One region of the Pseudoduganella sp. jia 9 genome, then DNA from elsewhere that is predicted to be linked to it. Evidence: predicted binding sites of a transcription regulator. Region 1 holds the regulator's gene; each other region holds the start of a gene.
The links. Region 1 encodes LexA, which represses DNA repair genes until DNA is damaged. Its sites were predicted from a motif close to ACTGTATNNNNATACAGT; they were not measured.

Region 1 (10,036 bases):
CAGCGGTCGGTCACGGTTTCCAGGATCTCGTAGATCGCCTTCATCTTGATCAGGTTGCGCACGTCCGGCTCGTCGCGGAACAGCTTGGACATGGCGGCGCGCATTACATGGTCGGCGTCCGATTCCAGGCGGTCGATTTCCTCGCAGATGCCGACGATGTCGCGGGCATTGTCCATGTTCGACAGCAGGGCCACGGCTTCCTTCACCTTTTCGCAGCAGGCCAGCACCAGCTCGGCCAGGCGCTTGGCTTCCGGCGTGACGGCATGCAGGTCGTACAGCGACACGGTCTGGCCGGCGTCTTCCATCATGTCCAGGATGTCGTCCATCTTGGTGATCAGCTTGTGGATGTCGTCCCGGTCGATCGGCGTGATGAACGTCTTGTGCAGCAGGTCCACCGTGGTGTAGGTGATCTTGTCGGCCTGTTTCTCGATGCTTTCGATCGCATGCACGCGGTTTTCCAGGTCATCGAAATTGGTCATCAGGCCCAGCATTTCTTTCGCGCCCTTGACGCACAGTTCAGCATGCTGGTTGAACAGGTCAAAGAATTTGCCCTCGGTGGGCATCAGGCGTCCAAACATATTATTCTCCGTTGGTTGATTCGGGGGTGCTGCCGGGGCCGCTGCTCTAAGCGGCCCCTCTTGGTGCTGGTGATCAGTCGCCCTGGTAGATCGACAGATTACCGGTGTAGTTGCCGAACTTGGTGTACATGCCCATCCATGTCAGACGGATCGCGCCGATCGGGCCGTTACGCTGCTTGCCGATGATGATCTCGGCGGTACCCTTGTCCGGTGAGTCGGGGTTGTAGACCTCGTCCCGGTACAGGAAGATGATGACGTCCGCATCCTGTTCGATAGCGCCGGATTCGCGCAGGTCGGACATCACGGGACGCTTGTTGGGCCGCTGTTCCAGCGAGCGGTTCAGCTGCGACAGCGCGATCACCGGGCAGTGCAGCTCCTTCGCCAGGCCCTTCAACGATCGCGAGATCTCGGAAATCTCGGCGGCGCGGTTGTCGCCTTGCTGCGAGCCCGTCATCAGCTGCAGGTAGTCGACGATGATGAGGCCCAGCTTGCCGCACTGGCGCGCCAGGCGGCGCGCGCGGGCGCGCATCTCGATCGGATTCAGCGCCGGCGTCTCGTCGATGTACAGCTGGGCTTCATTCATTTTCTGGATCGCGTGCGTCAGGCGCGGCCAGTCTTCATCGTTCAGCTTGCCGGTACGCAGGCGATGCTGGTCGAGCTGGCCAACGGAGCCCAGCATACGCATCGCCAGCTGCGCGCCGCCCATCTCCATCGAGAAGACGGCAACGGGCAGGCCCGCTTCGATGGCGACGTTCTCACCGATGTTGACGGAAAATGCCGTCTTGCCCATCGATGGACGGCCGGCCACGATGACCAGGTCGCCGGGCTGCAGGCCGGACGTCATTTTGTCCAGGTCGGCAAAGCCGGTCGGCACGCCGGTGATCTCGCTGCCGCTGTCGCGGCTGTACAGTTCGTCGATGCGCTCGACCACCTGGGTGAGCAGCGGCTGCACCGCGGTCCAGCCGGACGAGCCGCGCGAGCCCTGCTCGGCGATCGCGAAGATCTTCGACTCCGCTTCGTCGAGCATCTGCTTGACTTCCTTGCCCTGCGGGCTGAACGCATTGCCGGAGATTTCGTCGGCCACGGTGATCAGCTTGCGCAGCACGCCGCGGTCGCGCACGATCTCGGCATATCGGCGGATGTTCGCCGCCGATGGCGTGTTTTGCGCCATCGCATTCAGGTACTGCAGGCCGCCCACTTCATCGGCCTTGCCCAGCATCGTCAGCGCTTCGAACACGGTGATCACGTCGGCCGGTTTGCCGCCATTGATCAGGCGGATCATCTGTTCGAAGATGATCCGGTGGTCGTAACGGTAGAAATCCTCCGCGTGCATGAAGTCGGCGATGCGGTCCCATGCGGCGTTATCGCGCAACAAACCGCCGATCACCGATTGTTCGGCTTCGATGGAATGGGGCGGGATACGGAGGGAATCGACTTGCGGGTCGGATGGGGCATTCATGGCGCGCATTATACCTGCATAAGCAGGCCAAAGTTCATAATGGTTGGCAAGATCGCTGCCCTGCCGGCAGCTTTGTGACAGCTTGATGACACCCTCGCAGCTCTGTTATAGCAGCCAAATGTCAGGCTTGTCGCGCTTCATGCGGCAGCGGAAACAGCGTGTTGCGGACGCATGCTTCGGGTGCCGCTTCGGCGCTGCTGCGCGGGCTGCATGCAGGGCCTCGCGGCACCGGCGCCGGCAATAAAAAAGCCGGGCGAACCCGGCTTTTTTAATTGTACGACTGTCTTACCGAGGAAAGAATCCCGGCAATCAGGCGGTTTCGCCCACGACGGCGACGGTCACATCGACCACCACGTCCGTGTGCAGGGAAACCGACACCGGGTGCTCGCCGGTGGTCTTCAGCGGGCCGTTCGGCAGGCGCACGGCAGCTTTCTCGACCGGGAAACCGGCCTTCGACAGGGCTTCGGCGATGTCGAAGTTGGTGACGGAGCCGAACAGGCGGCCATCGACGCCGGCCTTCTGCGACACGGTCACGGTCATGCCGTTCAGCTTTTCGCCCTGGCCTTGTGCGGCAGCCAGCTTTTCGGCGGCGGCTTTTTCCAGTTCGGCGCGCTTGGTTTCAAACTCGGCCACGGCGGCCGTGGTGGCGCGGCGTGCCAGTTTTTGCGGGATCAGGAAGTTACGTGCGTAGCCGTCCTTGACCTTCACCACGTCGCCCAGGTTGCCGACGTTGATAACTTTTTCCAGCAGAATGATTTGCATAATGTTCTCCAGTTCTATCTGTACTGCTGCCGATTAGGCGTGGTGCAGATCGGTGTACGGCAGCAGGGCCAGGTAGCGCGCGCGCTTGATCGCGGTATCCACTTGACGCTGGTAGTGCGCCTTCGTGCCGGTCAGGCGTGCCGGCATGATCTTGCCGTTTTCCTGGATGAAATCTTTCAGGGTGTCGACGTCTTTGTAGTCGACCTGCTCAACGCCAGCGGCGGTGAAGCGGCAGAACTTCTTACGCTTGAACAGCGGGTTCTGCTGTTTGCGCTTTTCTTTCAGCTTGGCTTTGTTTTTGTCGAACTTTTTACCGAATGCCATTTTAGGCTCCTGTATTAAATATTGTGTCGCTCAGGCGGCACGAAAATCAATGATGTGAAAAACCAGGCTCTTGCTGTTGCGGCCTTTCCTGGCGAGGAACCCCGTGAATTCGTAGGTGCCTCCCAGTGGCGCGCCGCTGAAACGGCCTGAAATCTCTCCCGCGGCAACCGCGGCGATCTCAAACTCCGTCAGGCGGGCGATGCCTGCCTCGATCTGCTGCGAACTGTGCTGCAAGATTGCATTCACGATCGGCAGCCCGGCGGGGGTATAGCGAATGACTTCCCGCTCGGTGATCAGGCCGGTAAACCTCAGCTCGTTCAGCAAGACTCCGTGGATTTAGGCTGCTGCTGCTGCTGCAGGAGCGGCCGCGGCTTCGGCGCGGTGGCTCTTGGCGGCGTCTTCACGCTGGACCGACTTCATCATCGGCGAAGGAGCGGTTTCCGCTTTCTTCATCTTGACGGTCAGGTGGCGCAGCACGGCATCATTGAATTTGAACGCGGTTTCCAGTTCGACCAGCGTATCGTTGTCGCACTCGATGTTCAGGCAGATGTAGTGTGCCTTGGCCAGTTTCTGGATCGAGTACGCCATTTGACGGCGGCCCCAGTCTTCCACGCGGTGCACGTTACCGCCGCGCGAGGTCACGCTGGCCTTGTAACGTTCGATCATCGCGGGCACTTGCTCGCTCTGGTCCGGATGGACGATAAATACGATTTCGTAGTGACGCATGCAAACTCCCTTAAGGACTGTTGATAGCCCACCCTGGCGTCAAGACAGGTGTGGGAAGAGGTAAGCCCGCAAGCATAGCAGGATTTTTCGGCGCTGGCTAGCCGCGCGGCCGGGCGGCAACCGACCCGAAAGCAGCCGGAAGCAGCCTTCCGGGCCGGTTTCGCGGCATCCCGCGTCACACCGGCAGGCGTGAAATGACGGCCTGGCGCAACGGCGTAGCGCCGTCTTGCGCGGAAATTTTCCTGGAAAACAGGGTCCGTCCCCATTTTTCGGGAAATATTTCTCGCCCGGGAGGGTTTTCCCTTGCATTCACGCCGACACTGTACAAAAATACAGACTGTCTATATACACAGCAATCTGGTCATGATCAAGCTCACCGCAAGGCAGGAACAAATTCTCAACCTGATCAGGGACGCCATCGAATCCACCGGCTTCCCGCCGACCCGCGCGGAGATCGCCGCCGAGTTGGGATTCAAGTCGGCCAATGCGGCCGAAGAGCACCTGAAGGCGCTGGCGCGCAAGGGGGCCATTGAAATCACCGCCGGCACGTCGCGCGGCATCCGCCTGCTGGGCGAGCGCGCGCGCGCCAACCCGGCCGCGGCGCAATCCGGCACGGACTTCCTGCCGCAGGTGCCTGCGGCATTGCTGATGCAGTTGCCGCTGATTGGCCGCGTGGCCGCCGGCTCGCCGATCCTGGCGCAGGAAAACCTGGAAAAAACCTACAGCGTCGACCCGGCGCTGTTTTCAGCGAAGCCCGATTTCCTGCTGAAGGTGCGCGGCGAATCGATGCGCGACGTCGGCATCATGGATGGCGACCTGCTGGCGGTGAAGAAAGTGGACAGTGCCAAGAACGGCCAGATCGTCGTGGCCCGCATCGGCAGCGAAGTGACCGTGAAGCGCTACCGCCGTACCGGTTCCACGATCGAACTGCTGCCGGAAAACCCAGACTTCAAGATCATCACCGTAACGCCGGACGACGAATTCGCACTCGAAGGCCTGGCCGTCGGCCTCCTGCGCACCTGGCATTGATGGCTCAGCCGCTGCCTTGACGGGATGCGCTGACGAGCCGCATGGCTGTCAGCGCAGGGCATATCCGGCAGTGCGCCCACGCTCCGGGCAGCAGGCCTGCTGGCGCTCAGCGCCTGGTGGGCGGCGTCGCGATGCGGCCGCGGAAGTCATTCTGGCGGCTCTGGAAGTCCCGGTTGATGGCGTCCGATGCCACCTTGTCGGCCTTGAAGCGCTCGTTGGCCTGGATCGCCAGTTTTTCCGATGCCTGGAACCAGCTGTCATACCTGGCCACGAGCGGTTCGGCCTGCGCCTTCCCTTCCGCGGCCAGCCTGGCATAAGCGCTTTCCATGCGCTGGCGGGCGCCGTCGAACTCCTGTTCGTTCATCAGGTCGGCAACGTCCCTGGGAATCTTCGAACCGGCCGGCATCGCATTCTGCAACTGCTGGACGAAACCGTTATAGCACTCCTGCCACGCCGAATACTGCTTGTTGACGCGCGTCACGGCGTCCTTGCCGAGAGACGACGCTGGAATATCCGGCGTCGCGCACTGGTACTTCGCGTACGCCAGGTCGGCCCCATCGTACTGCTGCACGTAGTAATCGATGTCGGCACGCCGCGTTTCACGCAGGCGCATCGTTTCCAGCGCAGCGGCCGCTTCCTTGCTGCCGGCTGTCGCGGCTTTCTGGAACCATTGCCGCGCCGCCGCATCGTCCGCCTTGTAGCCCTCGCCATACCAGTGCATTTCGCCGAGATGGAACTGCGCATCCGCGTTGCCGGCCGCCGCAAGGCGCTCGTAGATCGCGCTTGCCTGGGCATAGGCGCGCGTTTCGAGCAGCCGCTTGGCCTCGGCAAGATCATCCGCGAAGGCAGAATTGGCAATCACTGCGGCGACAAGGAAAAACGCGGCATGTTTCACGACAGCTCCTTTTGATGTATTAGGAATAAAACAAAAGAATAAGCCATTCATGCGCCAATGGCGCGGGGTACTTGGCATTTGCACCATTTGTTGCAGGAAGGCTACAGTCGTATGCAACATGCATAGCGCCGCGCGCGACCGCTGTACGCCGGCGGCAGGCGGGAGCGGAGTCGCACCCGCCTGCGCCGCTCATGTGCCGCTCATGTGCCGCTCATGCGCCGCTTATGGCCACTCATGGGCCACTTATGTGCCGCTCATGCACCGGTTACGCGTCGAGCGCCAGGCGGAAGTCGTCGACCAGGTCGGCCGTGTCCTCGATGCCGACCGATACGCGGATCAGCGATTCGGCAATGCCCATCGAGGCACGGCGCTCGGCACCCATCTCGTAGAAGATCGTGTGGGCGACCGGGATCACCAGCGTCCGGGTGTCGCCCAGGTTGGAGGCCGGCACGGCGATCTTCAGGCGGTTCAGGTAATCGAAGCAGTCGATGCCATCGCGCAGTTCGAAACTGAACAGCGAGCCGTAGGCCTTGAACAGGCCGGTGGCGATGCCGTGCTGGGGGTGCGACGGCAAGCCGGGATAATGCACGGCTGCCACGCGCGGATCGGCCGCCAGCATGTCCGCCAGGGCCTGCGCGTTGGCGCAGGTGCGCTCCATGCGCAGCGCCAGCGTTTCGGCACCGACGGCGATGTGGTGCGCCGCTTCCGGCCCCAGCGAAGCGCCGAAGTCGCGCAAGCCCTTGGCACGCACCTGCGTGATGCCCCACATCGCCGGGGCAGCCTTCTTGTAGTTCTCGAAGATGTTCGGGAAGCGGCCCCAGTCATAGGCGCCGGTATCGGTCAGACTGCCGCCCAGCGCATTGCCGTGGCCGGCGATCGATTTCGTCAGCGAATTGACGACCAGGCCCGCGCCCACCGTTTTCGGCTGGAACAGGTAAGGCGTCGTCATCGTATTGTCGACGATGTACAGGATGCCTTTCGCGGCGCACAGCGCGCCAATACGCTCCAGGTCGGCAATCTGCGTGCGCGGATTGGCGATGGTCTCGACGAACACGATGCGCGTGTTCTCCTTCAGCGCGCTTTCGACATTGGCGACATCGGTCGCGTCGACGAAGTCCACGCCCACGCCCTGCCCCGCCACCGTCTGCCACAGGGAGTTCGTATTGCCGAACAAGAACGACGACGACACCACGTGGTCGCCGGCGCGCAGCAGCGCCTGGAACACGGCACCGATCGCCGCCATGCCGGTGGCGAAGCACAGCGTGGCCACGCCGCCCTCCATCTTGTTGACCTTTTCCTCCAGTGCGGAAACGGTCGGATTGCCTTGGCGGCCATAGCGGAAGCCCGGCTCGCGGCCCTGGAACACCGAGGCCAGCTGGCGCGCATCGGTATAACCGAAGGCGACGGATGTGTGGACCGGCTTGTGCAACGATCCCTGCTCGATGGTTTTCTGGCGGTCGCCGTGCAGGATCGTGGTGGTGAAACCGTAGTTTTTCTTGTCGTTCATGTCGTAGCGGGAGAAAGTAACCAGCACGCGCTGGCTGTTTGACACTGGTGGCCCGGCAATCCGGGACAGTCCCCAATTTCACATTTCGGTGGTCTTACAACGTTGTACAACGTTGGGGACTGTCCCCGATGTTGCATTCGGTTGTTTTGCAACGCTCGGGCACTCGGCTTGGCGCGGAAAAAAAGGCTCCGCGAGGAGCCCTTGGTTTTTACGCTTCGGTGGTGGCCGCGTTCAGGTTCAGCTGCGTGCGCGCGGCGTCTTCGACTTTCGCCTTGGGGTTGTGGCGCGCATGCTCGATGCGGTCGAGGTAGTCGGCCGATACGTCGCCAGTGATGTACTTGCCGTCGAAGCAGGAGGCTTCGAAGCTGGTCAGCGCCGGGTTGACGTCGGAGATTGCCTTCTTCAGGTCGTCGAGATCCTGGTACACCAGCGCGTCGGCGGTGATTTCCTTGCATACCTCGTCGACGGTGCGGCCGTGGGCGATCAGCTCGTCGCGCGTCGGCATGTCGATACCGTACACGTTCGGGTACAGCACCGGCGGCGCGGCGGAGGCGAAGATCACTTTCTTGGCGCCGGAGTCGCGCGCCATCTGCACGATTTCGCGGCTGGTGGTGCCGCGCACGATCGAATCGTCGACCAGCAGCACGTTCTTGCCCTTGAACTCGTCGCCGATGGCGTTCAGCTTCTGGCGCACCGATTTCTTGCGCAGCGCCTGGCCCGGCATGATGAAGGTGCGGCCGATGTAGCGGTTCTTGATGAAGCCTTCGCGGTATTCCTTGCCGAGGCGCAGTGCCAGCTGGATCGCGGCGGGGCGCGACGAATCGGGGATCGGCATCACCACGTCGATGTCGTCCGCCAGGCCTTCGCGCTTGATCTTCTCGGCCAGGTATTCGCCCATCTTCAGGCGCGTGCTGTAGACGGAGGCGCCGTCGATCACGGAATCGGGACGCGCCAGGTACACGTATTCGAACACGCACGGATTGAGCGTCGGGTTGTCGGCGCAGATGCGCGCGTGCAGCTTGTTGTCGGCATCGATGAACACGGCTTCGCCCGGCTCGACGTCGCGCACGAAGCGGAAACCGGCGCCTTCCAGCGCCACCGATTCGGACGCCAGCATGTACTCGGTGCCCTGCTCCGTCTCGTTGATGCCCAGGCACAGCGGGCGAATGCCGTACGGGTCGCGGAAGCCCAGCAGGCCGACATCGGCGATCTGCGCCACGGCCGCGTAGCCACCGCGCACGCGGCGGTTCAGCACCGTGACGGCGTCGAACAGCGTGCCCGCATCCAGCGAATAACCGGTGGTGGCGCGCATGATCTCGTGCGCCAGCACGTTCAGCAGCACTTCCGAATCGGAGTCCGTGTTGATGTGGCGGCGATCGTTCTTGAACATCTCGGTCTTGAGCTGTTCCCAGTTGGTGAGGTTGCCATTGTGCGCCAGCGTGATGCCGAACGGCGCATTGACGTAGAACGGTTGCGCTTCCTCTTCCGACGACGAACCGGCCGTCGGGTAGCGGCAGTGGCCGATGCCCGAATTGCCCATCAGCGAACGCATGTTCCGGGTGCGGAACACGTCACGCACGAGGCCGTTCGCCTTGTGCATCGAGAACATGCTGCTGTGATTCGTTGCGATACCGGCCGCATCCTGGCCGCGGTGCTGCAACAGCAGCAGCGCGTCATACAGCAGCTGGTTGACAGGTTGATGGGAAACGACGCCGACGATGCCACACATATTGTGCTCCTGAACAGGGTGCTGCTTGATGGTAGAAATTCTAAAATTGCACATGCTGCGCCACGGCAGCGGGAAGGAACGGTTTCACGGTACGCACGCCCGTTTCCGCGATGGGGGAGAACAGTGCCTCGCGCCAGAAGTCCTGCTGCGGGATCGACGTCATGCCGCACAATATGACGCCCGCCAGCACGATTACAAGCCCGCGCCCCAGGCCGAACAGGCCGCCCAGGCCGCGGTCGGCCAGTGTCATGCCGCCGGCCTCGACCAGTGCCGACACGGCCATCGACAGCAAGCCCATCAGGATGCGCACGCCGATGAACAGTGCCAGGAACGCCACGATCAGCCGTACTGCTTCGCCAGGAATCGCGGCCGGCAACAAGGCCGCGAGTTCCCCGCTGTAGGCGTTGGCAACCACGAAGGCCACGATCCAGCCCAGCAGCGACAGCATTTCCTTGACCAGGCCCCGCAGCGTGCTGACGATGATGGAGGTAATCAGCACGAACAGCACCAGGTAATCGAAGATGGTCAACGCGGGCATTGGTATGCAAAGGTGGTCACGCGAATCCGGCAGTGCGTCAGGCCGGGCTCAGGCTGCCCGACAGGCCGATCTTCTGCAGCTTCGCCTTGGCCTTTTCCGCTTCCTCGCGGCTGCCGAACGGCCCCACCTTCACACGGGTCAGTTCGCCGGAGGGCGATTTCTGCGTAAACGACCGGATGCCGGCATCGCGCAGCTTGCCCTGCAATTCCTCGACCTTGTCGCGGGCGGCCAGCGCAGCCACCTGGATCACGTAGCGGCCGCTATCCGCCGCGGCCGGGGCCGGCGCTGGAGCCGCCTTGCCTTCCAGCAGTGCCAGTGCGCGCGCCGCGTCGTCGGACTTCGCTGCCGGCTTCGCCTCGTGCCGGGCTTCCTGCTTCGGTTCAGGCTTTGCTTCAGCCACCTTGGGTTCAGCCACCTTGGGTTCAGGCTTCTTCGGTTCAGGCCGGATCTCGGCAACCTTCTTCGGCTCGGGCTTGGGCTCATCCCAGC
Region 2 (10,036 bases), on a different contig from region 1:
GAGGGCGATATCGCCGCCAGCCTGAAGAAGATCTGGCAGGCGATCACGCTGCCGACCATCCCCTTCCTGCCGGCGGACAAGCAGGCCAACCTGTCATTGCTGGGCAATCCGAACTTCTGGCTGTCCCGTACCGATTACTGGAACATGGCTGGCTGGACCAGCTTCTGCACCACGGCGCCGATGCTGGCCACGCTGGCTGGCCACCTGGATTTCGAGCAGCTCAACGATCCCGGCCATATCCGCTTCGGCGTGACGGCCACCAGCCTGCACACGGGCGGGCAAACCACGTTTTCCAACCACGTGGCCCACGGCGCGCACGCCGCCAGCTGCCACCACCGGGCGGTGCGCACGAAACTCACGCCGTTGCACGTCGTCGCCAGCGGCAGCCTGCCGCCGGGCTTTCCCGCCACCCGCATCGACGGCACCGATTACTGGGATGGCGGCCTGTTTTCCAACACGCCGATCGATTCGCTGCTGAACCTGCTGGAACCGGACGAAATCGGCTCGTTGCCGATCTTCGTCGTCGACCTGTTCCCGGCCGATGGCCAGCCAACGCCGGCCACGATGCAGGAAGTGCAGACGCGCACGATCGCGCTGCAATACCAGAACCGTTTCTGGGATCAGTATGGCGGCGATGGCAAGCTCGACGGCTTCGTGGCGATGCTTGAAAAACTGGAGACGGTGGCGGCCGGCACGGCTGTCGAAGGGATGCCGGCATTTGCCTGGCTGATGCGCCTGCGCGCGCTGAAGAACCTGCACGTGATTGCCGCCACGCCGGCACCGGCCGGCGGCGATCACGATTTTTCGCAGCACGGCGTGGCCGAGCGCTACGAGGCGGGCTACGCGGCGGCGCAGCAATACCTGGCGCGTTCGGCGCCGCGCCCACTGCTGCGGTCGGCGGCGTAAAAGAAAAAGCCCGGGGATCGACCCGGGCTTTTCGTATCGGCAGCGCGAAGACCGCGCCCGACAATCAGTTCGGCAGCAACCCCGTCGGCTTGATCCGGGTCGGCATCGGCTTGCCCTTCCTGGCGCGCTTGCCGAAGTGTTCGCCCTCGGCCAGCGCGTGCGACGTCATGCGTTCTTCCTTCGCCTTCTGGGCGTTGCCGATGCCCAGCACCGTCACGCCTTTCTGCGTGATCGCGCAGGCGGCCACCAGTTTTTCCTTCGGTTCCAGCTCCATCAGCGTCACGCCGCGGCCGCCGTTCGCCAGTACCTTCATCTCGTCCATGCCGAACACCAGCAGGCGTGCCTTTTCGGACACCACGGCGATCGCGCTGGCATCGGGCAGCACCACCGTGGGCGCCAGCGGCTTCGCGCCGTCGTCCAGCGTGAGGAAGGACTTGCCGCTCTTCTGGCGGCTGACCATGTCGCCCGCCTTCGTGATGAAGCCGAAGCCGGCGTCGGACGCCATCAGCAGCTGCGTCGATGCGGGGCCGGCGAAGTAGTGCAGCAGGCGCGCGCCGCCGGACAGGTCGACCAGCGTGGTGATCGGCACGCCGTCGCCGCGCGCGTTCGGCAACGCGGCCACCGGCACCGAGTACACGCGGCCGTTGTCGCCGAAGCCGAGCAGGGTGTCGACGGTGCGGCATTCGATCGCGTCGTGCAGCGCATCGCCGGCCTTGAACGTGAACTGGCCACGGTCATGGCCGATGCCGGTGCGCGCGCGCACCCAGCCTTTCTGCGAGACGATCACGGTCACCGGTTCGTCGACGATCTTCTGTTCGACGGTGGCGCGCTGCGCTTCCTCGATCAGCGTACGGCGCGCATCGCCATACTGCTTGGCGTCGGCCTCGATCTCGCGGATGATCAGGCGCTTCATCGACGAAGGATTGTCGAGCAGGTCCTGCAGCGTGCCTTTTTCCTTGCGCAGCTCGGCCAGTTCCTGCTGGATCTTAATCGCTTCCAGGCGGGCCAGCTGGCGCAGCCTGATTTCCAGGATATCCTCGGCCTGCCGGTCGGACAGGTTGAAGCGGGCGATCAGCGCCTGCTTCGGTTCGTCCGCATTGCGGATGATGTGGATCACCTCGTCGATGTTGAGCAGGATCGTTTCGCGGCCTTCCAGGATATGGATGCGGTCGTCGACCTTGGCCAGGCGGTGCTGCGTGCGGCGCGTCACGGTGGCGAAGCGGAAGGCGATCCACTCCGTGAGGATTTCGGTCAGGCCCTTCTGGCGCGGGCGGCCATCGCCGCCGATCATCACCAGGTTCATCGGCGCCGACGTTTCCAGCGACGTATGCGCCAGCAGCATCAGCATGAATTCGTTCTGGTCCTGGTTCTTCGATTTCGGCTCGAACACCAGGCGCACCGGTGCGGCGCGGCCGGATTCGTCGCGGATCGTGTCCAGCGCGCCGAGGATCTGCTGCTTCAGCGCCAGCTGTTCCGGCGACAGCGCCTTCTTGCCCAGCTTGACCTTCGGATTGGTCAGTTCCTCGATTTCTTCCAGCACCTTCTGCGCCGACGTGCCCGGCGGCAGTTCGTAGACGACCGCCTGCCACTGGCCGCGCGCCAGTTCCTCGATCTTCCAGCGCGCCCGCACCTTCATGCTGCCGCGGCCGGAGGCGTACATGTCGGCGATCTGCGCCTGCGGCGTGATCAGCTGGCCGCCGCCCGGGAAGTCCGGGCCCGGCATCATGTCCATCAGTTCGGCGTGCGACAGTTTCGGATTGCGGATCAGCGCCACGGTGGCCGCGGCCACTTCGCGCAGGTTGTGCGACGGGATTTCGGTGGCCATGCCGACGGCGATGCCGGAGGCGCCGTTCAGCAGCGCCATCGGCAGCCGCGCCGGCAGCAGCGCCGGTTCTTCCGTCGAACCGTCGTAGTTCGGGATGAAGTCCACGGTACCCTGGCCGATCTCGTCCAGCAGCAGCTTGGCGATCGGCGTCAGGCGCGCTTCCGTGTAACGCATCGCCGCGGCGCCGTCGCCGTCGCGCGAGCCGAAGTTGCCCTGGCCGTCGATCAGCGGGTAGCGCAGCGAAAAGTCCTGCGCCATGCGCACCAGCGCGTCGTACACCGACTGGTCGCCGTGCGGGTGCAGTTTGCCCAGCACGTCGCCGACCACGGTGGCCGACTTGCGCGGTTTCGCCGTGGCGTTCAGCCCCAGTTCGTTCATCGAATACAGGATGCGGCGCTGCACCGGCTTCTGGCCGTCGCACACGTCGGGCAGGGCGCGGCCCTTCACGACGGAAATCGCGTAATCGAGGTAGGCGCGTTCGGCGAAGGTGGACAGCGTCAGCGATTCGCCGCCGTCGCCGCCGTTGCCGCTGTTGCCATTATTGGCGCCATTGGCCGGATCATCCGGCGGCGGCGCGTCAAAGAGGTTTGCTTGGCTCATGGTGCTCGTTCAATTAAATATCGGCTTCGACTTCGTTGCCGTGTTCCTCGATCCATGCGCGGCGGGCGGCGGCTTCGCCTTTGCCCATCAGCATGTTGAAGCGGGCTGCCGCCTCGGTGTGCGCGAAGTCGCCCAGCGCCACCGGCAGCAGGCGCCGCGTATCCGGGTTCATCGTGGTTTCCCACAGCTGCTCGGCGTTCATCTCGCCCAGGCCCTTGAAGCGGGAAATGCTCCAGCTGCCATCCTTCAGGCCATCCTTGCGCAGCTTGTCCTCGATCGCGGTCAGTTCGCCGTCGTCCAGCGCGTACAGCTTCTGGATCGGCTTCTTGCCGCGCGCCGGCGCATCCACGCGGTACAGCGGCGGGCGCGCCACGCAGATATTGCCGTTCTGGATCAGCCCCGGGAAGTGGCGGAAGAACAGCGTGAGCAGCAGCACCTGGATGTGCGAGCCGTCGACGTCGGCGTCCGACAGGATGCAGATCTTGCCGTAGCGCAGGTTCGACAGGTCCGGCGTATCGGTGAAGCTGTGCGGGTCGACGCCGATGGCCACCGCGATATCGTGGATCTCGTTGTTGGCGAACAGGCGGTCGCGGTCGGTTTCCCACGAGTTCAGCACCTTGCCGCGCAGCGGCAGGATGGCCTGGAATTCCTTGTCGCGGCCCATCTTCGCCGAGCCGCCCGCCGAGTCGCCCTCGACCAGGAACAGTTCGGTGCGCGACACGTCGTTCGATTCGCAATCGGTCAGCTTGCCCGGCAACACGGCCACGCCGGACGATTTTTTCTTTTCCACCTTCTGCGCCGAGCGCAGGCGCGACTGGGCCTGCTTGATGACCAGTTCGGCCAGCTTCTTGCCCCAGTCGATGTGCTGGTTCAGCCACAGTTCCAGTGCCGGCTTGCTGTACGTGGACACCAGCCGCACCGCGTCGCGCGAGTTCAGGCGTTCCTTGATCTGGCCCTGGAACTGCGGGTCCAGCACCTTGGCCGACAACACGAACGACGCCCGCGCAAAGACGTCTTCGGGCAGGAGTTTGACGCCTTTAGGCAACAATGAATGCAGTTCGACGAAGTTCTTCATCGCCCCGAACAGGCCTTCGCGCAGCCCCGATTCGTGGGTGCCGCCATTCGGCGTGGGAATTAGGTTGACGTAGGATTCGCGCATGATCGCGCCTTCTTCCGTCCATGCCACCACCCATGAGGCGCCTTCGCCTTCGGCGAATCCTTCCGCGTCCGGGCCCGCGAACTGCTCGCCCTCGAACAGCGGCACGAAGGTTTCGCCGTTGCCCGTCTGCGCCAGCGCTTCGGTGAGGTAGCCGCGCAGGCCGTCGTTGTACTGCCAGGTCTGCACGTCGCCGGTCTTGCCGTTCTTCAGCGTGACGGTCACGCCCGGCAGCAGCACGGCCTTCGAGCGCAGCAGGCGCTGCAGTTCGACCTGGGAAATCAGCGGCGAGTCGAAATACTTGGCATCCGGCCACGCGGTGACGCGGGTACCGGATTTCTTGCCGTCCTTGGGCGCAGGGCCGGAGGTCAGGGGCTGGACCAGGTCGCCGTTTTCAAAAGCGATGGTGTGGTAGCCGTTGCCCTTGTCGTCCTTGCGCCAGACATTGATTTCCAGGCGCTTCGACAGCGCGTTGGTGACGGACACGCCGACGCCGTGCAGGCCGCCGGAAAACGCGTACGCGCCGCCCGAGCCCTTGTCGAACTTGCCGCCGGCGTGCAGCCGGGTGAACACGATTTCCACCGTGGGCACGTTTTCTTCCGGGTGCAGGCCGACCGGGATGCCGCGGCCGTCATCCTCGACGGTGATGCTGCCGTCGGCGTTCTGCGTGACGACGATGTTCCGGCAATGGCCGCCCAGTGCTTCGTCGGATGCGTTGTCGATCACCTCCTGGATGATGTGCAGCGGATTTTCCGTGCGGGTATACATGCCGGGGCGCTGCTTGACGGGCTCCAGGCCCTTCAGCACGCGGATCGATGATTCGCTGTAGTCGGAAACAGGTTTTTTGGTGGCCATACGTGGTGATTGACACAAGAAGTGCAGATTGGGTTAGACCGGCATTCTATCCGAGGGGCCGGGCGGGAAAGCAAGTACTCCCGCGAAACATCTGTATAAATATACAGTAAAAAGGCGTTTTTATACCTTGTTTACACTGGGGCGGCAAGTCTTTACCCCGTTTTTAGACCCCCGTCGATAACCTGCCTTCCATTACAACAGCTGGAAGGAAAGCGATGGATATCGTGTTTTTGGCCCTGATCGGCGCGTTCGCGGCGCTGGCATGCGGCATGACAGCGGGCTGCGCCCGGCTGCGGACCGGCGCGGGACAGCAGCCATGAGCGCTGATCTCATCTATGTAGCCGGCGCCGTCACCGCCGTCGGCCTGCTGGTCTACCTGCTGGTGGCGCTGCTGAAGGCGGAGGACCTGTGACAACCCCATCGCTACTTCTTCTCTTTGCCTTCCTGGGGGTGTTGTTCCTGCTCGCCTGGCCGCTGGGCGCCTTCCTGGCCCGGGTGGGCGAGGGCGACGGCGCAATCCGCGGCCTGGGCTGGCTGTACCGGCTCGAAGGCGCGCTGTACCGCGCCGCCGGCCTGCCCGCCGACCGGGCGATGGGCTGGAAGACCTATGCCGTCGCGCTGGTCGTCTTCAATGCGCTGGGCACGCTGTTCGTCTACGCCATGCAGCGCCTGCAAGCCTGGCTGCCCCTGAATCCGCAGAACCTGCCGAATGTGAGCCCCGATTCGTCGTTCAACACGGCCGTCAGCTTTGTTTCCAACACCAACTGGCAGGGCTACGCGGGCGAGCAGACGATGAGCTACCTGACGCAGATGGTGGCGCTGGCCGGCCAGAATTTCTTCTCGGCGGCCACCGGCATCGCCGTCGTGTTCGCACTGGTGCGCGCCTTCGCGGCCCGGTCGAGCGCATCGGTGGGCAATTTCTGGGTCGACATCACCCGCGCCACGCTGTACGTGCTGCTGCCGCTGTCGCTGCTGCTGGCCGTGCTGCTGATGAGCCAGGGCGTGATCCAGAACTTCGACGCCTACCGCGCCGTCGCCACGCTGGAAGGCGGCGTGCAGACGCTGGCCATGGGCCCGGTCGCTTCGCAGGAGGCGATCAAGCTGCTGGGCACCAATGGCGGTGGCTTCTTCAATGCCAATTCCGCGCACCCGTTCGAGAACCCGACGGCGCTGAGCAATTTCATCGAGCTGCTCGCGATCTTCCTGATTCCCGCCGCGCTGTGCTTTGCGTTCGGCCGCATGGTGGGCGACATCCGCCAGGGCTGGGCCGTGCTGGCGGCGATGACGGTGGTATTCGTGCTGATGACGCTCGCGGTGTTCGCCGCCGAGCAGGCCGCGCACCCCGCGCTGCAGGCACTTGGCGTGGACCAGGCGGCCGGCGCGCTGCAGTCTGGCGGCAATATGGAAGGCAAGGAAACCCGCTTCGGGGTCAACGGGTCGGCGCTGTTCGTGGCCGTGACCACGGCCGCGTCCTGCGGCGCCGTGAACGCGATGCACGATTCGCTGATGCCGCTGGGCGGCGCCGTGCCGCTGCTGCTGATGCAGTTCGGCGAAGTGATCTTCGGCGGCGTGGGCTCCGGGCTGTACGGCATGCTGGTGTTCGCCATCCTGGCGGTGTTCATCGCCGGCCTGATGATCGGCCGCACGCCGGAATACCTGGGCAAGAAGATCGGCCCCTACGAGATGAAGATGACGTCGCTCGCCATTCTCGTCACGCCGACCCTGGTGCTGTGCGGTACCGCCATCGCGGTCGTGACCGGCGCCGGCACGGCGGGCATCGCCAACCCGGGTGCGCATGGCTTCTCCGAGATCCTGTATGCGTTCAGCTCGGCCGCCAACAACAACGGCAGCGCATTCGCCGGCCTCTCCGCCAATACGCCTTTCTACAACGCGATGCTGGCGATCGCCATGTGGTTCGGCCGCTTCGCCGTGATCGTGCCGGTGCTGGCGATCGCCGGCGCGCTGGCCGGCAAGCAGCGCCTGCCCGTCACGGGCGGCACGATGCCCACGCACGGCCCGCTGTTCGTGTTCCTGCTGATCGGCACCGTCGTGCTGGTCGGGGTGCTGAACTACGTGCCGGCGCTGGCGCTCGGTCCCATCGTCGAACACCTGCAACTTTTCCAGTAAGAGGATTCCATGTCACGCACTCCGCTGGCACTTTTCGATGCGCGGCTGGCCGTTCCCGCGCTGGGCGACGCCTTCCGCAAGCTGCACCCGCGCGTGCAGCTGCGCAGTCCCGTCATGTTCGTCGTCTACGCCGGCAGCATCGCCACCACGCTGCTGGCCGTGATGGCCGCCGCCGCCGGCGACGACGCCGGCTTCACCGCGGCAATCGCCGTCTGGCTGTGGTTCACCGTGCTGTTCGCCAACTTCGCCGAGGCGCTGGCCGAAGGACGCAGCAAGGCCCAGGCGGCATCGCTGCGGGCGCTGAAAACCACGGTCACGGCGAAGAAGCTGGCCACGCCGGCATACGGCACCCCATGGCTGCCGGTGCCCGCATCCGACCTGCGCAAGGGCATGACGGTGCTGGTCGAAGCGGGCGACGTGGTGCCCGCCGACGGCGAAGTGATCGAGGGCGCCGCTTCGGTCGACGAAAGCGCGATCACCGGCGAATCGGCACCGGTGATCCGCGAATCGGGCGGCGACTTCGCCAGCGTCACGGGCGGCACCCGCGTGCTGTCGGACTGGCTGGTGGTGCGCATCGCCGTCAACCCCGGCGAGGCGTTCATCGACCGGATGATCTCGATGGTGGAAGGCGCGAAGCGGCAGAAAACGCCGAACGAAGTCGCGCTGACGATCCTGCTCGTCGCGCTGACGATCGTGTTCCTGGTAGTGACGGTGACGCTGCTGCCGTTCTCGCTGTTCGCGGTGAACGCGGCCGGCGCCGGCACGCCGGTCACGGTGACGGTGCTGATCGCGCTGCTCGTGTGCCTGATCCCGACGACCATCGGCGGCCTGCTGTCGGCCATCGGCGTGGCCGGCATGAGCCGCATGATGGCGGCGAACGTGATCGCCACGTCCGGCCGGGCGGTGGAAGCGGCCGGCGACGTCGACGTGCTGCTGCTCGACAAGACCGGCACGATCACGCACGGCAATCGCCAGGCGGCGGCGTTCCTGCCGGCGCCCGGCGTGACGGAAGAGCAGCTGGCCCGCTCGGCGCGGCTGGCGTCGCTGGCCGACGAAACGCCGGAAGGGCGCAGCATCGCCGTGCTGGCACGCCAGCGGTTTCCGGCCGAGCAGCGGATCGACGAGAAAGAACATCAGCTGGCGCTGGCCGATGGCGGCGACGAGATCGCGTTCGTGGCATTCACGGCGCAGACCCGGATGAGCGGCGTGGATGTCGGCGCGCGGCAGGTGCGCAAGGGCGCGGCCGACACGATGCGCAAGTACCTCGAAGGGCAGGGCGGGCGCTGGCCGGCCGACGTGGCGCGCCTGGCCGACGATGCGGCGCGGCGCGGCAGCACGCCGCTGGTCGTCGTCGACGATGGCCGGGCGATGGGCGTGATCGAGCTGAAGGACATCGTCAAGGCCGGCATCCGCGAACGCTTCGCCCAGCTGCGCCAGATGGGCATCCGCACCGTGATGATCACCGGCGACAACCGGCTGACGGCGGCGGCCATCGCCGCCGAGGCGGGCGTCGACGACTTCCTCGCCGAAGCGACGCCCGAGGACAAGCTGAAGCTGATCCGCGGCCAGCAGGCCGAGGGGCGGCTGGTGGCGATGACGGGCGACGGCACCAACGACGCGCCGGCGCTGGCCCAGGCCGACGTGGCGGTGGCGATGAACACCGGTACCCAGGCCGCAAAAGAGGCCGGCAACATGGTCGACCTGGATTCGAACCCGACCAAGCTGCTGGAGATCGTGGAAATCGGCAAGCAGATGCTGATGACGCGCGGCGCGCTGACCACGTTCTCGATCGCCAACGACGTGGCCAAGTACTTCGCCATCATCCCGGCCGCCTTTACCGGCACCTATCCGGCGCTGGGCGCCTTGAACGTCATGCACCTGGCCAGCCCCGATTCCGCGATCCTGTCCGCCGTGATCTTCAATGCGCTGATCATCGTGTTCCTGATCCCGCTGGCATTGAGGGGCGTGAAGTACCGGGCGCTGGGCGCGGCCGTGCTGCTGCGCCGGAACATGCTGGTGTATGGCCTGGGCGGCCTGCTGCTGCCGTTCGTCGGCATCAAGCTGGTCGACATGGCGCTCGCCGCACTGAATTTCGTCTGAAAGGATCTACCATGATTTCCCATCTCCGCCCCGCGGCAACCATCTTCGCCACGCTGACGCTGCTGTGCGGCGTCGTCTATCCCTATGTCGTGACCGGCTTCGGCAAGTTGGCCTGGTCCGGCCAGGCCGCCGGCAGCCTTGCCACCCGTGACGGCAAGGCGATCGGCTCGCGCCTGGTCGGCCAGGCGTTTGCGTCGCCGCGCTACTTCTGGGGACGCCCGTCGGCCACGGCGCCGGCGCCGAACAACGCGGCCGGGTCGGGCGGCTCGAATCAGGGCCCGGCGAACCCGGCGCTGCTCGACGCCGTCAAGGGCCGCATCGCGGCATTGCGCGAGGCCGATCCGGGCAATAGCGCGCCGGTGCCCGTGGACCTCGTGACCGCGTCGGCCAGCGGCCTGGATCCGGACATCAGCCTGGCCGCGGCGCATTACCAGGCCGGCCGGGTGGCGCGCGCCCGCGGCATCGCA
Region 3 (10,036 bases), on a different contig from region 1:
CGGCCGAGATCGGCGCGATGTCGAACCACTGCGCCGCCGCGCTGCCGCCCAGCGTGGGATTGGTGCGTACCATGTAGAACTGGCAGACCAGGAAGCCGGTCGCCATGCCGGCCAGCGCGCCCCAGTGATTGGCGCGGCGCCAGAACACGCCCATCACCAGTGCCGGGAACAGCGTGGACGCGGCCAGCGAAAAAGCGGCGCCCACCAGGGACAGGATGTCGCCGGGTTTCGACGAAGCGGAATAGGCGGCAACGAAGGCCACGCCCAGCAGGATCAGCTTCGAGATCGTCACGCGCTTTTGCGTGGAGGCCTTGGGGTCAACGATCTTGAAATACACGTCGTGCGACAGCGCGTTCGAAATGGCCAGCAGCAGGCCGTCCGCCGTGGACAGGGCCGCCGCCAGGCCGCCGGCCGCCACCAGGCCGGAAATCACGTAGGGCAGGCCGGCGATTTCCGGCGTGGCCAGTACCAGCACGTCGCCGTCGATCGCGATCTCGGCCAGCTGCACGATGCCGTCGCCATTGATGTCGACGATGCTGATCAGCGGATTGGCGCGGTCCACGCTGGCCCAGTACGACACCCACGTGGGCAGCTCGGAGAAATGACTGCCGACCAGTGCGCTGTAGATGTCGTACTTGACGAGCACCGCCAGCGCGGGGATCGTCAGGTAGATCAGCAATACGAAGAACAGCGTCCAGAACACGGAGACGCGGGTTTCGTCGACCGACGGCGTGGTGTACGAGCGCATCAGGATGTGCGGCAGCGCGGCGGTGCCCAGCATCAGGCAGAACGCCAGCGCGATGAAATTGCGGCGCTTGATGTCCGACTGTTCCTGCGTGGCGCCGGGGAACGGTACCGCGTGCGGCGTCAGCGGCCGGGCGCGCCGCAGGTTCTCGTCGCGCGCCGCGCTCCAGATGGCCACGGCATCCTCGGCATTCTTTGGATAGGCGATCAGCGCGCGTTCGGCGGCGCGGATTTCCAGCAGCGAGGCGTTGCGCAGGCGTACGCTGTCCAGGTAATGCTGCAGTTCGGCGCGGCCGCTTTCCCACGAGGTGGGCAGGCCGTCCAGGCGCTGCTGGTATTGCGTGGCGCGGTCGCGGAACACGGCCCGCACGGCGGTTTCCTTGTCGTCCGCGGCCAGTGCCGCCTCGCGCGCCGACAGTTGCGGCAGCAGCTTGCCGTAGGCCACCTGCGGGATCGGATTGCCGCTGTGCTTCGCGGACAGCCACATCGCCGGGATCAGGAAGGCGGCAACGATGATGATGTATTGCGCCACCTGGGTCCACGTGATGGCCCGCATGCCGCCCAGGAACGAGCAGACCAGCACGCTGGCCAGGCCAAGGAAGATGCCGACCGAGAAATCGACGCCGGTGAAGCGTGAAGCGATCAGGCCTACCGCGTAGATCTGCGCCACCACGTACGTAAACGAGATGAGGATGGTGGCGGCCACCGCGCACAGCCGCACCGCGCGGCCGTTGGCCGGGCCGCCATAGCGCTCGGCCAGGAAATCGGGAATCGTGTACTGGCCGAACTTGCGCAGGTAGGGCGCGATCAGCAGCGCCACCAGGCAGTAGCCGCCGGTCCAGCCCATCACGAAGGCCAGTCCGTCGAAGCCGTTCAGGTACAGCGTGCCGGCCAGGCTGATGAAGCTGGCGGCCGAGATCCAGTCGGCCGCCGTGGCCATGCCGTTGAACAGCGCCGGCACGCGCCGCCCGGCCACATAGTATTCGGCCACGTTCGAGGTGCGCGATACCAGGCCGATCGATGCGTACAGCACGATGGTGGCGAACATGAACATGTAGCCGATCCACACGCGCGGCATGCCTTCGCTTTCCAGCATGGCCAGCGACAGCAGGAACGCGGCGAAGCACGAGGTGAAGACCAGGTAGTAGCGCGACAGGCGCTGTCTGAAGGTGCGCTTCAAGTCTGTTCCCGGTGGCGGCGATCGAGCCGGCGCATGCGCCAGGCGTAGATGCCGATGATGGCGAGGTAAACCAGCGACGCGCCCTGCGCCGCCAGGTAGAACGACAGCGGCCAGCCGAAGATCGTCAGGTCGGCCAGTTCGCGGGCGAAGAACACGGCAAGGAAGCCGGTGGCGATCCAGGCCAGCAGCAGGATCGCGGTCAGGCGGCGCGTGGCGCGCCAGTAGTCGTCGTCGCGGTCAGCCATGCAGGTCAGCCATGAAGTCGGCCATGAAGCCCGCCAAATCGTCAGCCATGCATTCAGCCATATATTCAGCCATGTATTCAGCCATGTGTTCAACCATAGTACGGCGGCGTCTCTTCTTCGTCGGCCGTCTCGGCGGGCCGCGCCGGGAATGTCAGCCGGAACAGGCTGCCGGGATATTTCGGGTGGGTGGCGCGCGGGTTGCTGAAGATGTCGACCTCGACGCCATGCTGCTGGGCGATCTCGCGCACGATGGCCAGCCCCAGGCCGCTGCCTTCGGCGCTGCTGCCCAGGATCCGGTAGAAGCGTTCGAACACGTGCAGCCGCTCGGCCGACGGGATGCCGGGACCGGTATCCTCGATTTCCAGCACCGGCGATGAGCCTTCATTGACGCGCACCGTGACGCTGCCGCCTTGCGGCGTATAGCGCAAGGCATTGTCGATCAGGTTCGACAACAGCTCGCGCAGCATCACGGCATTGCCTTCGATGAGCACCGGTGCATCCGGCGCCTCGAAGCCCAGGTCGATGCGGTAGTTGAACGATGCCGGTACCCAGTCGCGCACGGCATTGCGCGCCACCTCGGCCAGGTCGAGCGATGCGAACGCGCTGCCGGCCTGCGGCTGGTTTTCCGCCCGCGCCAGCGCCAGCAGCTGGTTGACGAGGCGGGTGGCCGCCTCCGAGCTTTTCGCCAGCTGCTCCAGCGAGCGGTGGATTTCGGCCTGGTCGGTCTGGCGCAGCGCCAGCTCCGACTGCATGCGCATGCCGGCCAGCGGTGTCTTCATCTGGTGCGCCGCATCGGCGATGAAGCGCTTCTGCATCTCGATCGATTGCGACAGCCGCGCCAGCATCTCGTTGAGGGAACGGACCAGCGGCGTGATCTCTTCCGGCACCTGGTTCGGCGCGATCGGCGACAGGTCGTCGATCGGGCGTGCGCGGATGCGTTCCTGCAGCTCGGCCAGCGGCAGCAGCCCGCGCGACAGGGCAAACCAGACAAGTGCCAGCACCACCGGCAGGATGATGAACTGGGGCAGGATCACGCCCTTGATGATCTCGTTGGCGAGCCTGGCGCGCTTTTCCAGCGTTTCGGCCATCTGCACCAGCGCCAGGCGGGGCGGGCGTTCGCGGTGCTCTTCCAGGTTCACGTAGGCGTAGGCGACGCGGATGGGCGTGCCGTGCAGGTTGGCGTTGCGGAAGCGCACGGCGCCGGGAGGCGTCATCTCTTCGTCCGGCTCCGGCTCGGGGCGGGGCAGGTCGCGGTCGCCGTCGAGATGGCGGCCCTGCGGGCCCAGGATCTGGAAGTAAACGCTGTCGACGTCGTCGGCGCGCAGGATGTCGCGCGCCGCGCCGGGGAGGCGATGTTCCACGGTGCCGTTCACTTCGCGCACCTGCTGCGACAGCACGGTGACGGCATCTTCCAGCGCGTGGTCGAACGGCTGGTTGGCGATCGACTTGGCCACCAGGTAGGTAATGGCGATGCTCATCGGCCACAGCAGCAGCAGCGGGGCCAGCATCCAGTCGAGGATTTCGCCGAACAGCGAGTGCTGGATTTCCTCTTCTTCCTCGAGGGCGGGGCTCCACGCCGCATCGGACCGGTCGGCCGGCGAATTCACTTGGTATCCGCGGCGGCGCTGGAGAATTTCTCGAGACAGTAGCCGAGGCCGCGCACGGTGGCGATGCGCACGCCGCCCACCTCGATCTTCTTGCGCAGGCGGTGCACGTAGACCTCGATGGCGTTGTTGCTGACTTCCTCGCCCCATTCGCACAGGTGGTCCACCAGCTGCTCCTTCGAGACGAGGCGGCCGGTGCGGGCCAGCAGCACTTCCAGCAGGCCCAGTTCGCGCGCCGACAGGTCGAGCATCTGGTCGTTGATGTAGGCGCTGCGGCCCACCTGGTCATATGTAAGCGGGCCGTGCTTGACGATGGCGGAACCGCCGCCCTGGCCGCGGCGCGTGAGGGCGCGCACGCGCGCTTCCAGTTCCGACAGCGCGAACGGCTTGGCCATGTAGTCATCGGCGCCCAGGTCCAGGCCCGTGACGCGCTGTTCGACGGAATCGGCCGCCGTGAGGATCAGCACCGGCAGCAGCGAGCCGCGCGAACGCAGCCGGCGCAGCACTTCGAGGCCCGGCAGCTTCGGCAGGCCGAGATCCAGGATCAGCAGGTCGAACTCCTGCGTGGACAGGGCAGTATCGGCTTCCTGCCCGTTCTTCACGCAGTCGATGGCATAGCCGGACTGGCGCAGCGAGCGCGTTAGTCCGTCCGCCAGGACGCTGTCATCTTCGGCTAGTAAAATACGCATGTTGGCAATCGGGCATTGAGGCAATTTCATTGTACTCAATGTGTGACGACGGATGGAAAAAGCACTGGATTCCGCTTGCATAAACCACTGGATACATATACAGTACTGCTTGTACCACGTTGTACCCAGGAATATTTCGGAATCATTGAACAGTTAAAGGTTAAGAGAAATCATGGACGACAAGAAAGCGGCAGTACCTGCCTCCGAAAAAGCCAAAGCGCTTGCCGCGGCGCTGGCTCAGATTGAAAAGCAGTTCGGCAAGGGTTCCGTCATGCGGATGGATTCGTCCGCCCCGCTGGAAGAAGTCCAGACCGTCTCCACGGGCTCGCTGGGCCTGGATATCGCCCTCGGCGTCGGCGGCCTGCCGCGCGGCCGCGTGGTCGAGATCTACGGCCCGGAATCGTCCGGTAAAACCACGCTGACCTTGCAGACGATCGCCGAAATGCAAAAACTCGGCGGCACCTGCGCATTCATCGACGCCGAGCACGCGCTGGACGTGACGTATGCGCAAAAGCTGGGCGTGAACCTGCACGAGCTGCTGATTTCGCAGCCGGACACGGGCGAACAGGCGCTGGAAATCTGCGACGCGCTGGTGCGTTCCGGTTCCGTCGACATGATCGTCATCGACTCCGTGGCGGCGCTGACGCCGCGTGCCGAGATCGAAGGCGACATGGGCGATTCGCTGCCGGGCCTGCAGGCACGCCTGATGTCCCAGGCGCTGCGCAAGCTGACCGGCACGATCAACCGCACCAACACGCTGGTCATCTTCATCAACCAGATCCGCATGAAGATCGGCGTGATGTTCGGTTCGCCTGAAACCACCACCGGCGGTAACGCGCTGAAGTTCTACGCGTCCGTGCGCCTGGATATCCGCCGCACCGGCTCGATCAAGTCCGGCGACGAGGTGATCGGTAACGAAACGAAGGTCAAGGTCGTCAAGAACAAGATCGCGCCGCCGTTCAAGGAAGCGCACTTCGACATCCTGTATGGCGAAGGCACCTCCCGCGAAGGCGAGATCATCGACCTGGGCGTGGAAGCAAAGATCGTCGAGAAGTCCGGCTCGTGGTACAGCTACGGCGGCGAGCGCATCGGTCAAGGCAAGGACAATGCCCGCACCTTCCTGCGCGAACGGCCGGCACTGGCCCGCGAGATCGAGAACAAGGTCCGCGCTTCGCTGGGCGTGCGCGAACTGCCGCCGACCGAGGGCGATGCACCGGCACCAAAGCTGAAGGCCGTCGACTGATGGCGGCGGGCTGGAGGCTCCGGTCTTCGGTCCCGCAATGTCACTGATCCTGGGCTTGTTGAAGCTCTTCATCGCCACCGACCGCTTTGCGGCGGTGGCGATGTTTTTTATACTGGCCGCTTTTTCTTCTCCCACCGCCGACTCCCGATGCGTGCACCCCCCCCCAGCCTGAAAGCCCGCGCCCTGCGCCTGCTGTCCACCCGCGAGCACAGCCGCATGGAACTGGCCCGCAAGCTGGCCCGCCATGCCGAGGAGGGCGACGACGTCGATGCCTTGCTCGACTGGCTCGAGAAAAACAAGTGGTTGTCGGAAGAGCGCTTTTCCGAGTCGCTGATCCATCGCCGCTCGGCGCGCTACGGCAACAGCCGCATCCTGGCCGAACTGCAAAGCCACGGCGTCAAGGGCGAAGCGCTGCAGGAACTGAAAGCCGGTCTCGTCGAAGACGAAGTGGCGCGCTGCTGCGAGGTCTGGCGCCGCAAGTACCACGGCAAGGTTGCCGAGGATGCCGAAGGCCGCGCCAAGCAGATGCGCTTCCTCATCGGCCGCGGCTTTTCGCAAAAAGCCGTGCGCGCGGCCATGAAGGGCTACGACCCGGATGACGAGTTTGGGAATATCTGATATTCATGCCACGTAGAGCAGCCCCCGGCTGCTTTTTTGTTGCCTGAAAAATGGGGACGGACCCTATTTTCCAGGCAATGTTCCTGGAAAACCGGTGCCTGTCACCAGTTCTCATCTGTGGCGCGCCGCCGTGGCGCCCTCGACGGCTCGAAGTTGTACGATCACGTTGCTATCCAGTGCCTGCCCGGTGTGCTACACTTTTGTGGTTTTATGCAGCACCGCGGGTGCGGTGGTTGTCCGTAGAAGCTGCGGCAACGTACGAAATCAGTACATGGCTGCTTACTAATTTGGCCGCGCGAGCGGCATCGGTGTTATGTCTCTGTCAAATCCTCTGAAGAGTGCGCCTTCCCCACTGCGCTCCATGGACCTCCTGGCGTTCGCGCCCGGGAACGCACCATGGGATTTCGGCACCCATTCCATCGTCATCTCAGTCGACGACACCCTGCTGGCTTCCAAGGTTCCGGTTGCCGCCAGCGCCACGCACCCGCAAAGAAATCGTTTCAACCTGAACACTGTCACGCCATCCGCAGGGATGACGCGCCACTTTTCCGGTCTCGAACCACGCTGGGGGGCTCATGCCGCCTCTTCGGCCCAGGTGCCGCACGACTGAAGCAGCAGCAACTTTTAAACCCATTTCATATTCAGCATCAGAAGGGAAGCCAGCATGAAAATCCATGAGTATCAAGGCAAAGAAATCCTCCGGAAGTTCGGAGTGACGGTTCCGCGCGGCATTCCGTGCATGTCCGTGGAAGAAGCAGTGAAAGCTGCCGAAACGCTGGGCGGCCCGGTCTGGGTGGTCAAGGCGCAGATCCACGCCGGTGGCCGTGGCAAAGGCGGTGGCGTGAAAGTCGCCAAGTCGCTGGAGCAGGTCAAGGAATACTCCGAACAGATCATGGGCATGCAGCTGGTGACCCACCAGACCGGCCCGGAAGGCCAGAAAGTTCGCCGCCTGATGATCGAAGAAGGCGCCGACATCAAGAAGGAACTGTACGTTTCGCTGGTGACCGACCGTGTTTCGCAGCGCGTGGTGCTGATGGCTTCCTCCGAAGGCGGCATGGACATCGAAGAAGTGGCCGAATCGCACCCGGAAAAGATCCACAACGTGATCATCGATCCGGCCGTGGGCCTGACCGACGCGGATGCCGACGACGTCGCCCGCAAGATCGGCGTGCCGGAAGGCTCGATTGCCGACGCTCGCGCGAACCTGCAAGGCCTGTACAAAGCCTACTGGGACACCGATGCATCGCTGGCTGAAATCAACCCGCTGATCCTGACCGGCGACGGCAAAGTGATCGCCCTGGACGCGAAGTTCAACTTCGATTCGAACGCCCTGTTCCGTCACCCGGAAATCGTCGCCTACCGCGACCTGGACGAAGAAGATCCGGCCGAAGTCGAAGCATCCAAGTTCGACCTGGCATACATCTCCCTGGACGGCAATATCGGCTGCCTGGTGAACGGCGCCGGCCTGGCCATGGCCACGATGGACACGATCAAGCTGTTCGGCGGCGAGCCGGCCAACTTCCTGGACGTGGGCGGTGGTGCTACGGCCGAGAAAGTGACCGAAGCATTCAAGATCATGCTGAAGAACCCGGGCCTGAAGGCGATCCTGGTGAACATCTTCGGCGGCATCATGCGTTGCGACGTGATCGCCGAAGGCGTGATCACCGCATCGAAGGCAGTGCAGCTGCAGGTACCGCTGGTCGTCCGCATGAAGGGCACCAACGAAGACCTGGGCAAGAAGATGCTGGCCGACTCCGGCCTGCCGATCATTGCCGCCGACACCATGGAAGACGCAGCGAAGAGCGTTGTTGCCGCTGCTGCCGGTCAAGCTTAATTAAGGAACCAACATGTCTATTCTGATCAATAAAGACACCAAAGTCATCACCCAGGGCATCACCGGCAAGACCGGCCAGTTCCACACCCGCATGTGCCGCGACTACGCGAACGGCAAGAACGCCTTCGTGGCAGGCGTGAACCCGAAGAAAGCCGGCGAAGACTTCGAAGGCATTCCTATCTTTGGTTCCGTGAAGGAAGCTGCTTCGGAAACCGGTGCAACCGTTTCCGTGATCTACGTGCCGCCGGCAGGCGCCGCCGCCGCGATCTGGGAAGCCGTCGAAGCCGAGCTGGAACTGGCGATTTGCATCACCGAAGGCATTCCTGTCCGCGACATGATGGAAATCAAGGATCGCATGGCAAAGGCCGGTTCGAAGACCCTGCTGCTGGGCCCGAACTGCCCAGGCCTGATCACCCCTGACGAAATCAAGATCGGCATCATGCCGGGCCACATCCACAAGAAAGGCCGTATCGGCGTCGTGTCCCGTTCGGGCACGCTGACGTACGAAGCCGTTGGCCAGCTGACCGCGCTGGGCCTGGGCCAGTCGTCGGCCGTGGGCATCGGCGGTGACCCGATCAACGGCCTGAAGCACATCGACGTGATGCGCATGTTCAACGACGATCCGGACACCGACGCGGTCATCATGATCGGCGAAATCGGCGGTCCTGACGAAGCCAACGCCGCACGCTGGATCAAGGACAACATGAAGAAGCCGGTCGTCGGCTTCATCGCCGGTGTTACCGCTCCTCCGGGCAAGCGCATGGGCCACGCCGGCGCGCTGATCTCCGGCGGTGCCGACACCGCCGAAGCCAAGCTGGCAATCATGGAAGAGTGCGGCATCACCGTGACGAAGAACCCGTCCGAGATGGCCAAGCTGCTGAAGGCAATGCTGTAATTGCAGCAAGTTGTTCCATAATGACGGGGGCTGCGGCCCCCGTTGTTTTTTGGTGAAGACGTTCGGAGGAAATGCGTTGGCAAAGATCCTGATCTCGCGCGACGGCGTGCTGGAAAGAACCGTGCAGCTGACGAAAGAGCGCATGACGATCGGCCGGCACGGCCACAACGACATCGTGCTCGAACACCAGACCGTGAGCGGCGAACACGCGGCCATTACCACCATCCTCGACGATTCGTTCCTGGAAGACCTGCAGTCGACCAACGGTACCTTCGTCAACGGCCACCGTGTCGGCAAGCACTTCCTGCAGCCCGGCGACATCCTCAAGCTGGCCAGGTACCGGATCGACTTCGTGGCCGACGGCATCCGGCCGATCAGCGGCATTCCCGCCATGCCGGTACCCATTCCGCCGGCCCGCATCGAAGTGCTGAACGGCAGCAATGCCGGCCGCCTGCTGGAGCTGAACAAGCCGCAAACCAGCCTCGGCCGCGCCGGCGTGCAGGTCGTGACCGTCAACCGCACCGAAGCCGGCTACGCCGCCGTGCATGCCGACGGCGACCGCGTGCCGCTGCTGAACGGCATGCCGCTCGGCAAGCTGCCGCAAGCGCTGGCCGATGGCGACGTGCTGGAGCTTTCGGGCACGCGCATGGCATTTCGGCTGGGCTGACAAAATTCGTCAGCTGATGCTACTTGCAACTGACAATCTACGCACATCATACTGACGAAATTTGTCACTATTTCCAGCAGGAACTGCCACGGATGGCGATTTTCGGCGTGGAAATAGCGCAAACCGGGCTGGCACGGGGATTGCTCTACATCAATCATCCCAACCCGTTTCGTTTATTACCTGAAGGAGCAACACCATGAAATCCATGAACCAGAAAGCCCAAGCCGGTTTCACCCTGATCGAACTGATGATCGTCGTGGCGATCATCGGCATCCTGGCAGCGGTGGCGATTCCGGCGTACAGCGACTACACCGTCA

Region 2: the regulator LexA is predicted to act here: its motif matches at 5,433-5,450, upstream of ACY34H_RS06695 (DNA topoisomerase IV subunit B).
Region 3: the regulator LexA is predicted to act here: its motif matches at 4,549-4,566, upstream of recA (recombinase RecA).

Annotation. Positions count from the first base shown of each region.
Region 1 covers NZ_JBUPWE010000024.1:60,663-70,698, forward strand. Annotated here, with positions in the region: gene ACY34H_RS26735 (DUF47 domain-containing protein) at 1-578, opposite strand, end outside; gene ACY34H_RS26740 (replicative DNA helicase) at 652-2,037, opposite strand; gene rplI (50S ribosomal protein L9) at 2,347-2,799, opposite strand; gene rpsR (30S ribosomal protein S18) at 2,833-3,123, opposite strand; gene priB (primosomal replication protein N) at 3,154-3,444, opposite strand; gene rpsF (30S ribosomal protein S6) at 3,460-3,849, opposite strand; gene lexA (transcriptional repressor LexA) at 4,213-4,878, shown strand; gene ACY34H_RS26770 (hypothetical protein) at 4,985-5,773, opposite strand; gene ACY34H_RS26775 (cystathionine gamma-synthase family protein) at 6,039-7,280, opposite strand; gene purF (amidophosphoribosyltransferase) at 7,489-9,009, opposite strand; gene ACY34H_RS26785 (CvpA family protein) at 9,050-9,538, opposite strand; gene ACY34H_RS26790 (SPOR domain-containing protein) at 9,585-10,036, opposite strand, start outside.
Region 2 covers NZ_JBUPWE010000005.1:54,454-64,489, reverse strand. Annotated here, with positions in the region: gene ACY34H_RS06705 (patatin-like phospholipase family protein) at 1-906, shown strand, start outside; gene parC (DNA topoisomerase IV subunit A) at 971-3,331, opposite strand; gene ACY34H_RS06695 (DNA topoisomerase IV subunit B) at 3,345-5,342, opposite strand; gene kdpF (K(+)-transporting ATPase subunit F) at 5,659-5,754, shown strand; gene kdpA (potassium-transporting ATPase subunit KdpA) at 5,751-7,469, shown strand; gene kdpB (potassium-transporting ATPase subunit KdpB) at 7,479-9,569, shown strand; gene kdpC (potassium-transporting ATPase subunit KdpC) at 9,581-10,036, shown strand, end outside.
Region 3 covers NZ_JBUPWE010000005.1:232,354-242,389, reverse strand. Annotated here, with positions in the region: gene ACY34H_RS07525 (sodium:solute symporter family protein) at 1-1,924, opposite strand, end outside; gene ACY34H_RS07520 (DUF4212 domain-containing protein) at 1,921-2,169, opposite strand; gene ACY34H_RS07515 (sensor histidine kinase N-terminal domain-containing protein) at 2,259-3,776, opposite strand; gene ACY34H_RS07510 (response regulator) at 3,773-4,462, opposite strand; gene recA (recombinase RecA) at 4,635-5,705, shown strand; gene recX (recombination regulator RecX) at 5,853-6,323, shown strand; gene ACY34H_RS07495 (hypothetical protein) at 6,685-6,933, shown strand; gene sucC (ADP-forming succinate--CoA ligase subunit beta) at 6,988-8,157, shown strand; gene sucD (succinate--CoA ligase subunit alpha) at 8,171-9,052, shown strand; gene ACY34H_RS07480 (FHA domain-containing protein) at 9,129-9,719, shown strand; gene ACY34H_RS07475 (hypothetical protein) at 9,743-9,919, shown strand; gene ACY34H_RS07470 (pilin) at 9,925-10,036, shown strand, end outside.